Regions from separate parts of the Sanguibacter sp. TS_SC_8 genome, predicted to be linked through region 1. Evidence: predicted binding sites of a transcription regulator. Region 1 holds the regulator's gene; the other holds the start of a gene.
What was found. Region 1 encodes LexA, which represses DNA repair genes until DNA is damaged. Its sites were predicted from a motif close to TCGAACANNTGTTCGA; they were not measured.

Region 2: ACWA15_RS12945 (HNH endonuclease signature motif containing protein) is a predicted target of LexA. The motif match lies at 1,555-1,570, and genes of this name have one in related genera.

The regions. Positions count from the first base shown of each region.
Region 1 covers NZ_CM143955.1:1,674,046-1,679,665, forward strand. The annotation lists gene ACWA15_RS07565 (ATP-dependent DNA helicase) at 1-136, shown strand, start outside; gene ACWA15_RS07570 (L-lactate dehydrogenase) at 177-1,178, shown strand; gene lexA (transcriptional repressor LexA) at 1,255-1,998, opposite strand; gene ACWA15_RS07580 (hypothetical protein) at 2,328-2,786, shown strand; gene nrdR (transcriptional regulator NrdR) at 2,905-3,438, shown strand; gene ACWA15_RS07590 (aldo/keto reductase) at 3,566-4,606, opposite strand; gene ACWA15_RS07595 (DUF5302 domain-containing protein) at 4,751-4,939, shown strand; gene serA (phosphoglycerate dehydrogenase) at 5,050-5,620, opposite strand, start outside.
Region 2 covers NZ_CM143955.1:2,841,034-2,846,653, reverse strand. The annotation lists gene ACWA15_RS12960 (ATP-dependent DNA helicase RecG) at 1-315, shown strand, start outside; gene rsmD (16S rRNA (guanine(966)-N(2))-methyltransferase RsmD) at 344-925, shown strand; gene ACWA15_RS12950 (ribonuclease E inhibitor RraB) at 948-1,331, opposite strand; gene ACWA15_RS12945 (HNH endonuclease signature motif containing protein) at 1,620-3,221, shown strand; gene ACWA15_RS12940 (GNAT family N-acetyltransferase) at 3,311-4,081, opposite strand; gene coaD (pantetheine-phosphate adenylyltransferase) at 4,152-4,670, shown strand; gene ACWA15_RS12930 (ATP synthase subunit B family protein) at 4,667-5,191, shown strand; gene ACWA15_RS12925 (YceD family protein) at 5,289-5,620, shown strand, end outside.

The sequences.
Region 1 (5,620 bases):
GGTCGCGGTGCTCGACCCGCGGCTCGCGACGGCTCGCTACGCTTCGTTCCTGGTCAACTCCTTGCCGCAGTTCTGGCAGACGACCGATCGCCAGGTGGCGACTTCTGCGCTCGAGCGGCTCGCGGCTCTAGGCTGAGACCAGCACCACCTGCAACCCGATCTCCTGTGGAGGAAGCATGAGCGACGCCGAGCGTTCCGGTACACCCACCCCGGCGGGCCCCCCCGCGGCCCGCAAGACGACGAAGGTGGCAGTGGTCGGCGCCGGCGCGGTGGGCTCGACCATGGCCTACGCCGCGCTGATGCGCGGCTCTGCGCGGACCGTCGCGCTGTACGACATCAACAAGGCCAAGGTCGAGGCGGAGGCGCTCGACCTCGCCCACGGGATCCAGTTCATGCCGATGGCCGAGGTCATCGGCTCCGACGACGTCGCGGTGTGCGCCGACGCGGACGTCATCATGATCACCGCGGGGGCCAAGCAGAAGCCCGGGCAGTCCCGGATCGACCTGGCCGAGGCGACCATCGGGCTCGTCTCGAAGATCCTGCCCGAGCTGCAGGCGGTGGCGCCCGACGCGACGTACGTCATGGTCACCAACCCGGTCGACATCGTCACCTACGCGGCGCTGAAGGTCTCCGGCCTGCCGCCCACCAAGCTCTTCGGCTCGGGGACCGTCCTGGACTCCTCCCGCCTGCGCTACCTCATCGCCCAGCACTGCGGCGTCGCGGTGCAGAACGTGCACGCGTACATGGCCGGTGAGCACGGCGACAGCGAGATCCCGCTGTGGAGCTCCGCGACCATCGGTGGCGTGCCGCTGCTGGACTGGGACGGGGTCGACGGACGTGGACCGCTCACCGTGCAGGGACGGGAGGACATCGCGCACGAGGTGATCAACTCCGCCTACCGGATCATCGAGGGGAAGGGGGCCACGAACTACGCCGTCGCCCTCGCCGGCACCCGCATCATCGAGGCCGTGCTCAACGACGAGCACCGGGTGCTCCCGGTCTCCACCCTGCTCGACGACTACTACGGGATCAGCGACATCTGCCTGTCCGTGCCCTCGATCGTGGGCCGCCGCGGGTGCACGGACCGGCTCGCGGTCCCGCTCTCCCCGATGGAGATCCGCGGCCTGCAGCACTCCGCCACCTCTCTCAAAGAGGTGGCGCGCAAGTTCGGCTTCTGACTCGGCCGCTCATGACGAAGGGCTCCTCACCGGTGGTGAGGAGCCCTTCGTGCGTCGACCGAGCGCTCAGGCCGGGTCAGAGGCTGCGCAGGACGGTCACGATCCGGCCCAGGATCGTCGCCTCGTCGCCGAGGATCGGGGAGAACGCCGGGTTGTGGGGCAGCAGCCAGACATGGCCGTCGATCCGCTTGAACGTCTTCACGGTCGCCTCGCCGTCGATCATCGCCGCGACGATCTCGCCGTTCTCGGCGACGGGCTGGCGCCGCACGACGACCCAGTCGCCGTCGCAGATGGCGGCGTCGATCATCGACTCACCGACGACCTTGAGCATGAAGAGCTCGCCGTCCCCGACGAGCTGGCGCGGGAGCGGGAAGACGTCCTCGACGAGCTGCTCGGCCAGGATCGGCCCACCGGCGGCGATCCGCCCCACCAGGGGCACGTACGAGGGTGTGGGGCGGTCCGGTCCGTCTGAGGGAGAGTCGAGCGCAGAGCCTGCGTATCCCGAGCCGGAGGCCATCTCACCCAGAGGTCGGCCGGCCCCTTCGGTGTACGGACTGTGCACGAGCTCCATCGCCCGCGGACGGTTCGGGTCGCGCCGCAGGTAGCCCTTGGCCTCGAGGACGGTCAGCTGGTGCTTGACGCTCGACGGGCTGTTCAGGCCGACCGACTCACCGATCTCGCGCATGCTCGGCGCGTAGCCGCGGTTCTGCACGGAGTCCCGGATGGTGTCCAGGATGCGCCGCTGCCGGGAGGTGAGCCCGTCCGGGCCGATCCCGTCCTTGCGCCACGGTGAGGCGGTGTCGTGGGGGAGCGCCGTCACGCTCGCAGGACCTGCCGGGTTGGTGTCGTTGGGTGCCACGGTGACCTCCGGTTGTGATGGGCATCTGCTTGCGATCGGGCGATGTCAGTGGCTCGTGGTCTGCTCGTGGTCGAGTCGTCTCGCGAACGTGCTCAAGTCTAGGCCGATAGTGGACAAGTCTCAAACAGTTGTTCGAGCGTGTCGGGATTGCCCCTTGCCAATCTCGGAAATGTTCGTACAGTTGTACTACGAACAGATGTACGAACGAAGAGTGCGGGGCGTCGGCACGGGCCGGCAGGAGCTCACGGAGATGCGCAGCTGGTCGTGCGCGCTGGAGAGATGGAGTGGATATGGCACTGGTCCTTGTTCCCGAGCTGGTTGTTGTTCCTGAGCGCGCCGCCGTCCCGGAGCGCGCGACCACCCCTGCGCGTGCGGACCGACGCCAGGCGGCGGCCCGGGCGCGGGCGGACGCTCGCGCCCGACGGCTGGCCAGCGCCTCGATCGAGGGTTCGTTGTCCGATCTTGAGCTCACCCGGCGCGGTCGATGGGTGCTGTGGGCGACGGCGCTCGTGGTGGCCGTCTCGATGGCCGTGATGGGCGGGGGAGCGCTGGCGAGCACGCCGGACGTGGCCCCGGAGGTGATTCCGTACACCGTGGCCGCGGGGGACAACCTGTGGGGGATCGCCGAAGAGCTGGCCCTCCCCGGGGAAGACCTCCGGGACGTGGTCGACCTCATCGTCGAGGTCAACGGCCGGGCGTCGGCGACGCTGTGGGCCGGCGAGCAGATCATGCTGCCCGTCCGTGACTGAGCGGTCCTCGTGATGTGCGGTGGCCCGATGTCTGCCCCGTGACGGAGCGGCGCGTATTCTTGCTGGTGTCCTCCGGCTCGGGGGACGCGTCCACCACGATGTTGCTCCGGAGGTCCGTGTGCACTGCCCGTTCTGTCGCCACTCGGACTCTCGCGTCGTCGACTCCCGGACGTCGGACGACGGCGCCTCGATCCGGCGTCGTCGCCAGTGCCCCAGCTGCAACCGCCGGTTCACGACCCTGGAGACGGCAAGCCTGTCCGTGGTCAAGCGGTCCGGTGTGACCGAGCCGTTCAGCCGCGAGAAGGTCGTCAACGGTGTCCGCAAGGCCTGCCAGGGGCGCCCCGTCAGCGAGGACGACCTCGCGCTGCTGGCCCAGCGGGTCGAGGAGAGCGTGCGGGCGACCGGCATGGCCGAGCTGGACGCGTACGAGATCGGGCTGACCATCCTCGGTCCGCTGCGCGAGCTCGACGAGGTCGCCTACCTGCGCTTCGCCAGCGTCTACCAGGGCTTCGACTCGCTCGAGGACTTCGAGGCGGCTATCAACCTGCTGCGTGCCGAGCACGCGGAGGGCGAGGAGCCTGGGACGCGTGATCCGCACCCGTCCGGCGCCGCCTCGGGAGAGCCGCCCGCGCACCCCGGGGCACGGACCTAGCAGGTCCCGGTTCGACGCGCGCAGACCTTCTGTGCGCAGACCTTGCTGTGCGCAGATCCGCCGTGCGCAGACCCGCCGTGCGCAGACTTTCCGTGCGCAGAACTGTCGTGCGGAGAGCCAGCAGGGCTCAGAGCGCGCTGGAGCGGGGAGCCCAGAGGTTGATGTCGCCGTCGACGCTGGTGGTCTCGATCGCGGCGAGCTCGTCGGCGGTGAAATCGAGCCGGGTGAGCGCGGCGAGGTTCTCGTCGAGCTGGGCGGTCGTGCGGGCTCCCACGAGCACGCCCGAGACCCGTGAGTCCCGCAGGCACCAGGACAGCGCCAGCTGGGCGAGGCTCTGCCCGCGGTCACCGGCGATCTCGGCCAGCGCGGCGACCGTCGCCCGGTTGCGGGCGCTGAGATAGGACGCGGGCAGCGACCCGCCGCGCGCGGCCCGGGAGTCGTCCGGGATCCCGGCGAGGTACTTGTTCGTGAGCATGCCCTGGGCGAGCGGGGAGAAGGCGAGCACCCCGAGGCCGGCGTCGGCGGCGACGTCGAGCACGGACTCCCCGCTGGCGTCGGCGTCCTCGATCCACCGGTTGAGGAGGGAGTAGGAGGGTTGGTGGACGCTGAGCGTCACACCCACCGTGGCCGCCGCCGCCAGTGCCTCACGGGTGCGACGGGCGGAATAGGAGGAGATGCCTGCGTACCGCGCCCGTCCTGAGGCCACGGCTGCGGCGAGCGCGCCCATCGTCTCCTCGAGCGGCGTGCTGGGGTCGTAGCGGTGGCTGTAGAAGATGTCCACGTGGTCCAGGCCGAGCCGGTCGAGGGACTGGTCCAGGCTGGACAGCAGGTGCTTGCGGGAACCGCCCTCGCCGTAGGCGCCGGGCCACATCCGGTACCCGGCCTTGGTCGAGATGAGCAGCTCGTCCCGGCGGCCTGCGAGGTCCCGGGCCAGGACCCGCCCGAAGCTGGCCTCGGCGGCGCCGGGAGGCGGGCCGTAGTTGTTGGCGAGGTCGATGTGCACGACTCCCGCGTCGACGGCGTGCAGGAGGAGCTCCCGCTGGGACTGCGCCGTGGCCTGCTCGCCGAAGTTCTGCCACAGGCCCAGGCTGATCGCCGGGACGGTGAGGCCGGAGCCGCCGAGCCTGCGCTGGTGGGAACCGGGTGTGCTCTCGGGCGGGGAGGTCATGGTTCCACGCTACCGCTGCGATACTGGTGTTCTGCCTCAGGCGGCGCCCGACGAGAGTATTCGCTGGCGGGCGCCGGTGAAGTAGGGAAGTCTTGCAGGTGCATCAGGTACGCAGCAGACATCTAGACAAGGAGGTCCGGTGCTATGACGCAGGACAGTTCACAGCAGGACGCGACGGTCAGCGACGACACCAAGGCCAAGTTCAAGGAAGCGCTCGACCGCAAGAACGCCGGTCAGCACCGCAGTGCCGAAGGGTCCTCGAACACCGGGACCGTCCACGGCTCCGAGACGGCCGGGAAGACGAAGCGGGTCTTCCGCCGCAAGTCCGGGTGATCGTCCCCGCCTCGCGATGAGCGTGCACCGCCCGAGCGGTGCGTGCACAGACGCCGACAGGCCCCGCCCCTCGTGGGGCGGGGCCTGTCGGCGTCTGTGGGTGCGAGGTGTCAGCGCTTCGTCTCGGTGAGCACGCGGAGCTTGATGGTCTGGTCCATCGCGCGCAGCGCGTCGACCACAGCGGACTCCAGGACTGATCCGACGTCGGTGACGACGTAACCGATCTCCCCGCGGGTGGCCAGCAGCTGGCCCTCGATGTTCGCGCCGTGCTCGGCCAGCGTCTTGTTGACCGCGGCGAGCACGCCCGGGGTGTTGCGGTGCAGGTGAGCCACCCGGGCCACACCCGTGGTGTTCTCCAGGGCGAGGTTGGGCACGTTGACGCTGAGCGTCGTCGTGCCGGTGCGCACGTAGTCCTTGATCTTGTTGGCGACGAACACGCCGATCGACTCCTGCGCCTCGAGGGTCGAGCCCCCGATGTGCGGGGTGAGGATGACGTTGGGGAGCCCGCGCAGCTCGGACTCGAACGCGTCCCCGCGCTTCTTCGGCTCGGAGGGGAACACGTCGATCGCCGCCCCGGCCAGGTGCCCGGAGAGGATCCCCTCACGCAGGGCGTGGGTGTCCACGACGAAGCCGCGGGAGAGGTTGAGGAAGATCGCACCGGCCTTCATCTGCGCGAACTGG
Region 2 (5,620 bases), 1.2 Mb from region 1:
GAGGCGTTCGCCCGCGCCGCGCCCGCGAGCCAGCGCCTGGCCACACTGGCCGGCACGTCGGACGGGTTCGAGCTCGCGGCCGCGGACATCTCGCTGCGCCGGGAGGGCGACGTGCTCGGGGTGGCGCAGTCTGGGACGGCGAGCTCGCTGCGGCTGCTGCGGGTGGTGCACGACGCGAAGGTGATCGGGCAGGCCCGCGAGGACGCGACCGAGATCGTCGCGGTCGATCCGGAGCTGGACACCTATCCCGTGCTCCGTGAGGCGATCGCCGAACGCCTACCCGGGGAGCGGGCCGACTTCCTCGAGCGCACGTGAGCGTCGTGGCCGTGGGTAGGCTGGCCCCGTGACGAGGATCGTGGCTGGCAGCGTAGGTGGCAGAACTCTCGAGGTGCCCGCGAGCGGCACCCGACCGACCAGCGACAAGGTCCGGGAGGCGATGTTCTCCCGGCTCGAGCACTACGGCGTGATCGACGGCGCGCGGGTCCTCGACCTGTACGCCGGCTCCGGGGCCCTCGGCCTCGAGGCGGCCAGCCGCGGAGCGGTCGAGGTGGTTCTCGTCGAGGCCGCCGCGGAGGCCGCGCAGGTCTGCGCGCGCAACACCGCAGCGCTGGGCCTGCCCGGGGTGCGGGTGGTCACGAGCACAGTCGAGCGGTTCGTCCAGAGCGCCGGGACCGGGGCGTGGGATCTTGTGCTCCTCGACCCGCCCTACGACGTGCGAGACGCCGAGGTCGCCGAGGTCCTCAGCCGTCTCGAGGCGCAGATCTCCCCTGACGCGGTGGTCGTCGTCGAGCGGTCCTCGCGCTCACCCGAACCTGTGTGGCCGACGACGTGGCGTCTCATCACGGTCAAGAAGCACGGCGACACGAAGGTCTACTACGCCGAGCCAGACCGTGAGCCGGAGGCCGGCGCGGACGCCGGCACGTAGATCTCAGGGGTGGCGAGTCCGCCTACAGGGCGGCCTTCTCCTCGTCGGTGAAGAGCGCGACCCAGCCCTCGTAGTCGCCCTGGTGGGCATCGGCGAGAGAGCGGCAGAGGTCCACGCGCTCGCGCAGGAAGTCGGGGACGAGCGGCTGGTTCCTCGCCACGAGCATGATGGTCCAGTCGGGGATGTCATGACTGGGTTGGACGAGCTCATGACGCACGCGGTCCGCGCGGAGGGCGGCCGACGCCGCATCGGCGCGGTCCTGGGTCGCGAAGCAGACGGCGAACTCGATCTCGCGGGGCGCGGTGATGTCACACCCCCGCGACTCCAGCCGCGCCACGTGCTCGGCATCGGGTTTGAGCAGGCCATACGGTCCGACACGCTTCTTTGCGGAAGAGAACAATCCCATGCGCTCACGCTAGCCCGCTTTTCAGCGGTGCCCGACCGTATCCCTTGAGGAGAGTCCCGCAGCGGGGGGAGCGAGGACGGTGGTGACCGGCCCCGCCAGCCCACCCACCGGAGCCGGATGCCTCGATCAGGCGACGCTGGACGCTGCGGTCGCTGAGGCGTCCGTACGGTGGCGGTTCGGCGGTGAGCCGGGTCGTCAGTCGGTTGGCTCAAACTCTTGCCCGCCGGACGTTTGTTCGATAGACTTATCGGAGTATTCCCGATAGATCCGACCAGGGCAGGGGGCATCGTGAAGCTTGCACGTCACCTCTGCGAGTACCCCGAGTATCCCGAGTACGCATCGATGATGACCGAGCTGTTCGAAGCGGCGTTCAACGCCTTGCTCCAGCCGGCGTCGGAGAGGCCCGTCGAGCCCTCTCTGGAGGTGCCCGCGGCCACCGGGGGCGTGGCCGTGGGCGATGTCCCTGGCGACGGCGTCGATCCGGGTGTCCCGGTGAATGTGTTGGCGTTGCTGGATCAGATGGAGTCGTTGGTGGAGGTGATCACGTCGGTCGACCCGGCGTCGTTGCCGGGTGCGGTGGCGGCGGAGGTGTCCCAGCGGATCCACGTCGTGGTGGGGCGCCTTGAGGCTCAGCGGTTGGGGTGCATCGCCCGCACCGAGTCCGAGGGGTCGTGGCACCAGGAGACGATGCATTCCTTCACGACGTGGTTGGAGAAGGCGGAGAACCTCTCGAAAGGACTGGCCCAGCGCACCGTCGCGGCGGCGCGGGCGGTGAGTGAGCACCTGCCGGCCACGGGGGCGGCGGCTCGGGCGGGGTCGATCACCGGGGAGCACGTGGGCATCATGGTGCACGCGGCCAAGACCCCGACGTTGCGGCAGTCGTTGGCCGACCCGGCGCCGGGGGCGGTCCCGGTGTGCACCGGTGAGGAAGCGTTGTTGGTGCATACGGCGGCGTGGTCGGTGACGGAGTTCAACCGGTTGGTCAAAGGGTTCACCCTCTCTGCTGACCCGGTGGCGCAGGAGAAGGCGTTCAAGGACGCCGCCGAGCGGGAGTTCCTCCAGGTGTCCCCGACCTTGGGTGGGATGCAGATCAGCGGGTTCGTCACCACCGAGCACGGTCAGCTCATCGGTGCGGCGCTGCGCGCGGTGGCCGGGGTCCCCTCCGCCACCGACACGCTCGTCCCGGCGGATCTGCGCAAGGTGGACGCCCTGGTCGAGCTGTGTCAGGCGTTCCTGGACGCCGGGACCGCCGGCAAGGGCGCCAACGTGCGCCCCCACCTGTCGGTGCACGTGTCCTGGGAGGAGTTCACCCGGGTCTTCGAAGCCACCCACAGTGACGGTGATGACGACGCTGACAGCACTGACGGTGAGTCAGATGGCACCGGCGCGGCTGGTGAACTGGCCGGCGGAGCGAGCAGCACTGCCTCAGACGGCACCGGTTCCCGATCCTGGTCCCCGAGAACCTTCGAGGCTCGCCTCAAGGCCGGGTACGCGACCTGGGAGGACGGCACCGGCCCCATCCCCGACGCGGTCCTGAGACGGATCGCGTGCGACGGGGAGATGACCCGGATCATCTTCGGACCCGACTCCCAGATCCTCAACATCTCCCGCACCAGACGCACCTTCACCAGAGAGCATCGCCGCGCCATCATCGCCCGCGACACCACCTGCGTCTGGCCGGGCTGCGACGCGCCACCGCGCATCTGCGAGATCCACCACGCCCTACGCCACTGGGCCGATGGCGGAGACACCACACCCTCCAACGGGGCCCTGCTCTGCCGACACCACCACCACCGCGTCGACGGAGAGAACATCGCCATGACCCGCGCCTTCGGCACCTGGCACATCGACGTCCCCGGCACCTACCCAGCAGGCGACGCCGCAGCCTGACCACGCCCCGGTCGAGCAGCCACCGGTTCGGCACGGTGATCAGTCCGGTTCAGGGATTCGTTCCACACCGCGATCATCGCGCCACCCAGCTACTCCTCAGGCAGCAGCCCGACAGGGACGTCAGAGAGGTCTTCGGGGGAGACGAGATCCACCCACTGTCCGCTGACCGAGTCGAGCAGCGCGTGGGTTGCGTCGTCGTCGGACACCGTTCCCTCCGAGCTCAGCAGCTGGGCCTCCAGGAAGTCCCGCAGCGGGGGAGCGCTCACGCGTGCGGCAGGCGCCCCGCCCACACCCGCATCGCCCACACCCGCCTCTACCACATACAAGGTGACCAGCAACAACGCGGGGACCCGCTGACCGCCCGGACCCATCCTGGGCTGGAAGTACGGTACCGAGAGCACCCGGGCCCCGTGCCGGGCGTAGAACCGCAGCCGAGCGGCGGGGTCACCGTGCTCGATGCTCGCCGCGTGGTGGTCTGGGTGCTCGACCTCGGCCACAACCAGCGCGGGGGAGAACTGCTCCGCCCAGCGGGCCACCGCGCCGTCGAGCAGCGCGCCGCCGATCCCGCCCCCGCGCCCGCCGGGCGCGATCGCGAGATACATCAGCAGCACGACCCCGCCAGGGGCGGACGGGCTGCCCACCGCACCGGCGACCACCTGCCCGTCGCGCACCACGCCCAGTGCGTGCAGCTCCCCGGTCGCGCACCCGGACAGGAGCCCATCGAGGTCGATGAGCTCGGCAGGCGGGAAGGACGGGGCCAGGACCCGCTCGTGCAGCGCAGCCAGGTCCGCGGGGTCGACGAGATCGACGAGATCGACGGAGGCTGGTGCAGAAGCATCTGGTTCGGAAACGTCACCCATGTCACCATCATGGCCGCCCACGGCCGCGTCGGCCATGTCCGCCCGCGCCGGACTGCACTACCGTGAAGGCGTGACCATCGCCGTGAGCCCCGGATCGTACGACCCGATCACCCTGGGGCACCTCGACATCATCCGCCGGGCCAGTGCCCTCTTCGACGAGGTCGTCGTCGGCGTGGCGAGGAACTCCGCCAAGTCCACGCTCCTGGACGCCGACCAGCGCCTCGCGCTGGCCGAGGCCGCCTGCGCGGACCTCCCCGGGGTCCGCGTCGCCCTCGTGCCCGGGTTGCTCGTCGACTTCTGCCGCGACGTCGGCGCGACGGTGATCGTCAAGGGGCTGCGCGGGGGAGCGGACTTCGACTCCGAGCTGCCGATGGCGCTCATGAACCGCCACCTCGTGGGCGTGGAGACGGTGTTCGTCCCGGGCGACCCGGCCCTCGCCCACATCGCCTCGTCGTTGGTCAAGGATGTTGCCAGGTTCGGGGGCACAATCGACGATTGTGTGCCCGACGGCGTTTCTTCCATCCTCCGGGCGGCTCTGGATGGCACCGTGGACGGCAGTCGCAACCCCCCGAAACAAGGAGTGTCATGAGCAGCCACGACGAGACTGAGACGTTTGTCGAGGGTGAACGCCTCGGCGTCCCTGCCCTGATGGATGCGCTGACCGACGTCATCGAGCGCGCGCGCGCGATGCCCATGTCCTCATCGGTCCTGGTCAACCGCAACGAGGCCCTCGACCTGCTGGACGAGCTGCGCGATGCGCTGCCCTCCCAGCTGAGCCGCGCGGACGAGGTGCTCTCCGACGCCGACCAGGTCCTCGACGACGCCCATGTCGAGGCGGAGAACCTCATCGCGACCGCCCGGGCGCGCGCCGCCGAGCTGGTCAGCTCCGAACAGGTCGTGCTGCAGGCCGAGGTGCACGCACGCGAGCTCATCGCCCACGCCGAGGCGACCGTGGCGACCCTGCGCCACGAGGCCGACGACTACTGCGACCGCCGCCTCGCGGAGTTCGAGATCGACCTGGGCAAGGTCCTCGCCCAGGTGCACGCCGGCCGCGACAAGCTCGCCGACCGCCTCGGTGAACCGAGCGGGACAGACACCGCCAAGCCGTGACCTCAAGCGAGTTGGGCGCTGGTCCCTCGATGACGTAGCATTACCTGTTGGTCCTGCCAGTCGCGGCATGTACCGAGATCACTACGTTCGGAAAACTGTGCAGCGTCCCATCACACTCGATCCTCGTTCGCCTCTTGTCCTCGATACCCATGAGCTCAGTCGGCGTCCCGGTTCGATGCGTACGGTCACGCGCACAGTCTCCGCACCAGCCGATCTCGGAACTGTGGTGATCGGCATCCCCGAAGGTAGCGATCTTGACCTTGATCTCAGGGTCGAGGCCGTGATGGAGGGGGTTCTTGTCTCCGGATCCGTAGTCGGTCAGGCGATCGGTGAGTGCGGGCGGTGCTTGGATGAGGTTGTCGAGGATCTCGACATCCAGATCCAGGAGCTGTTCGTCTACCCCGAGCGTGCACAGGCCGCCGAGGACGA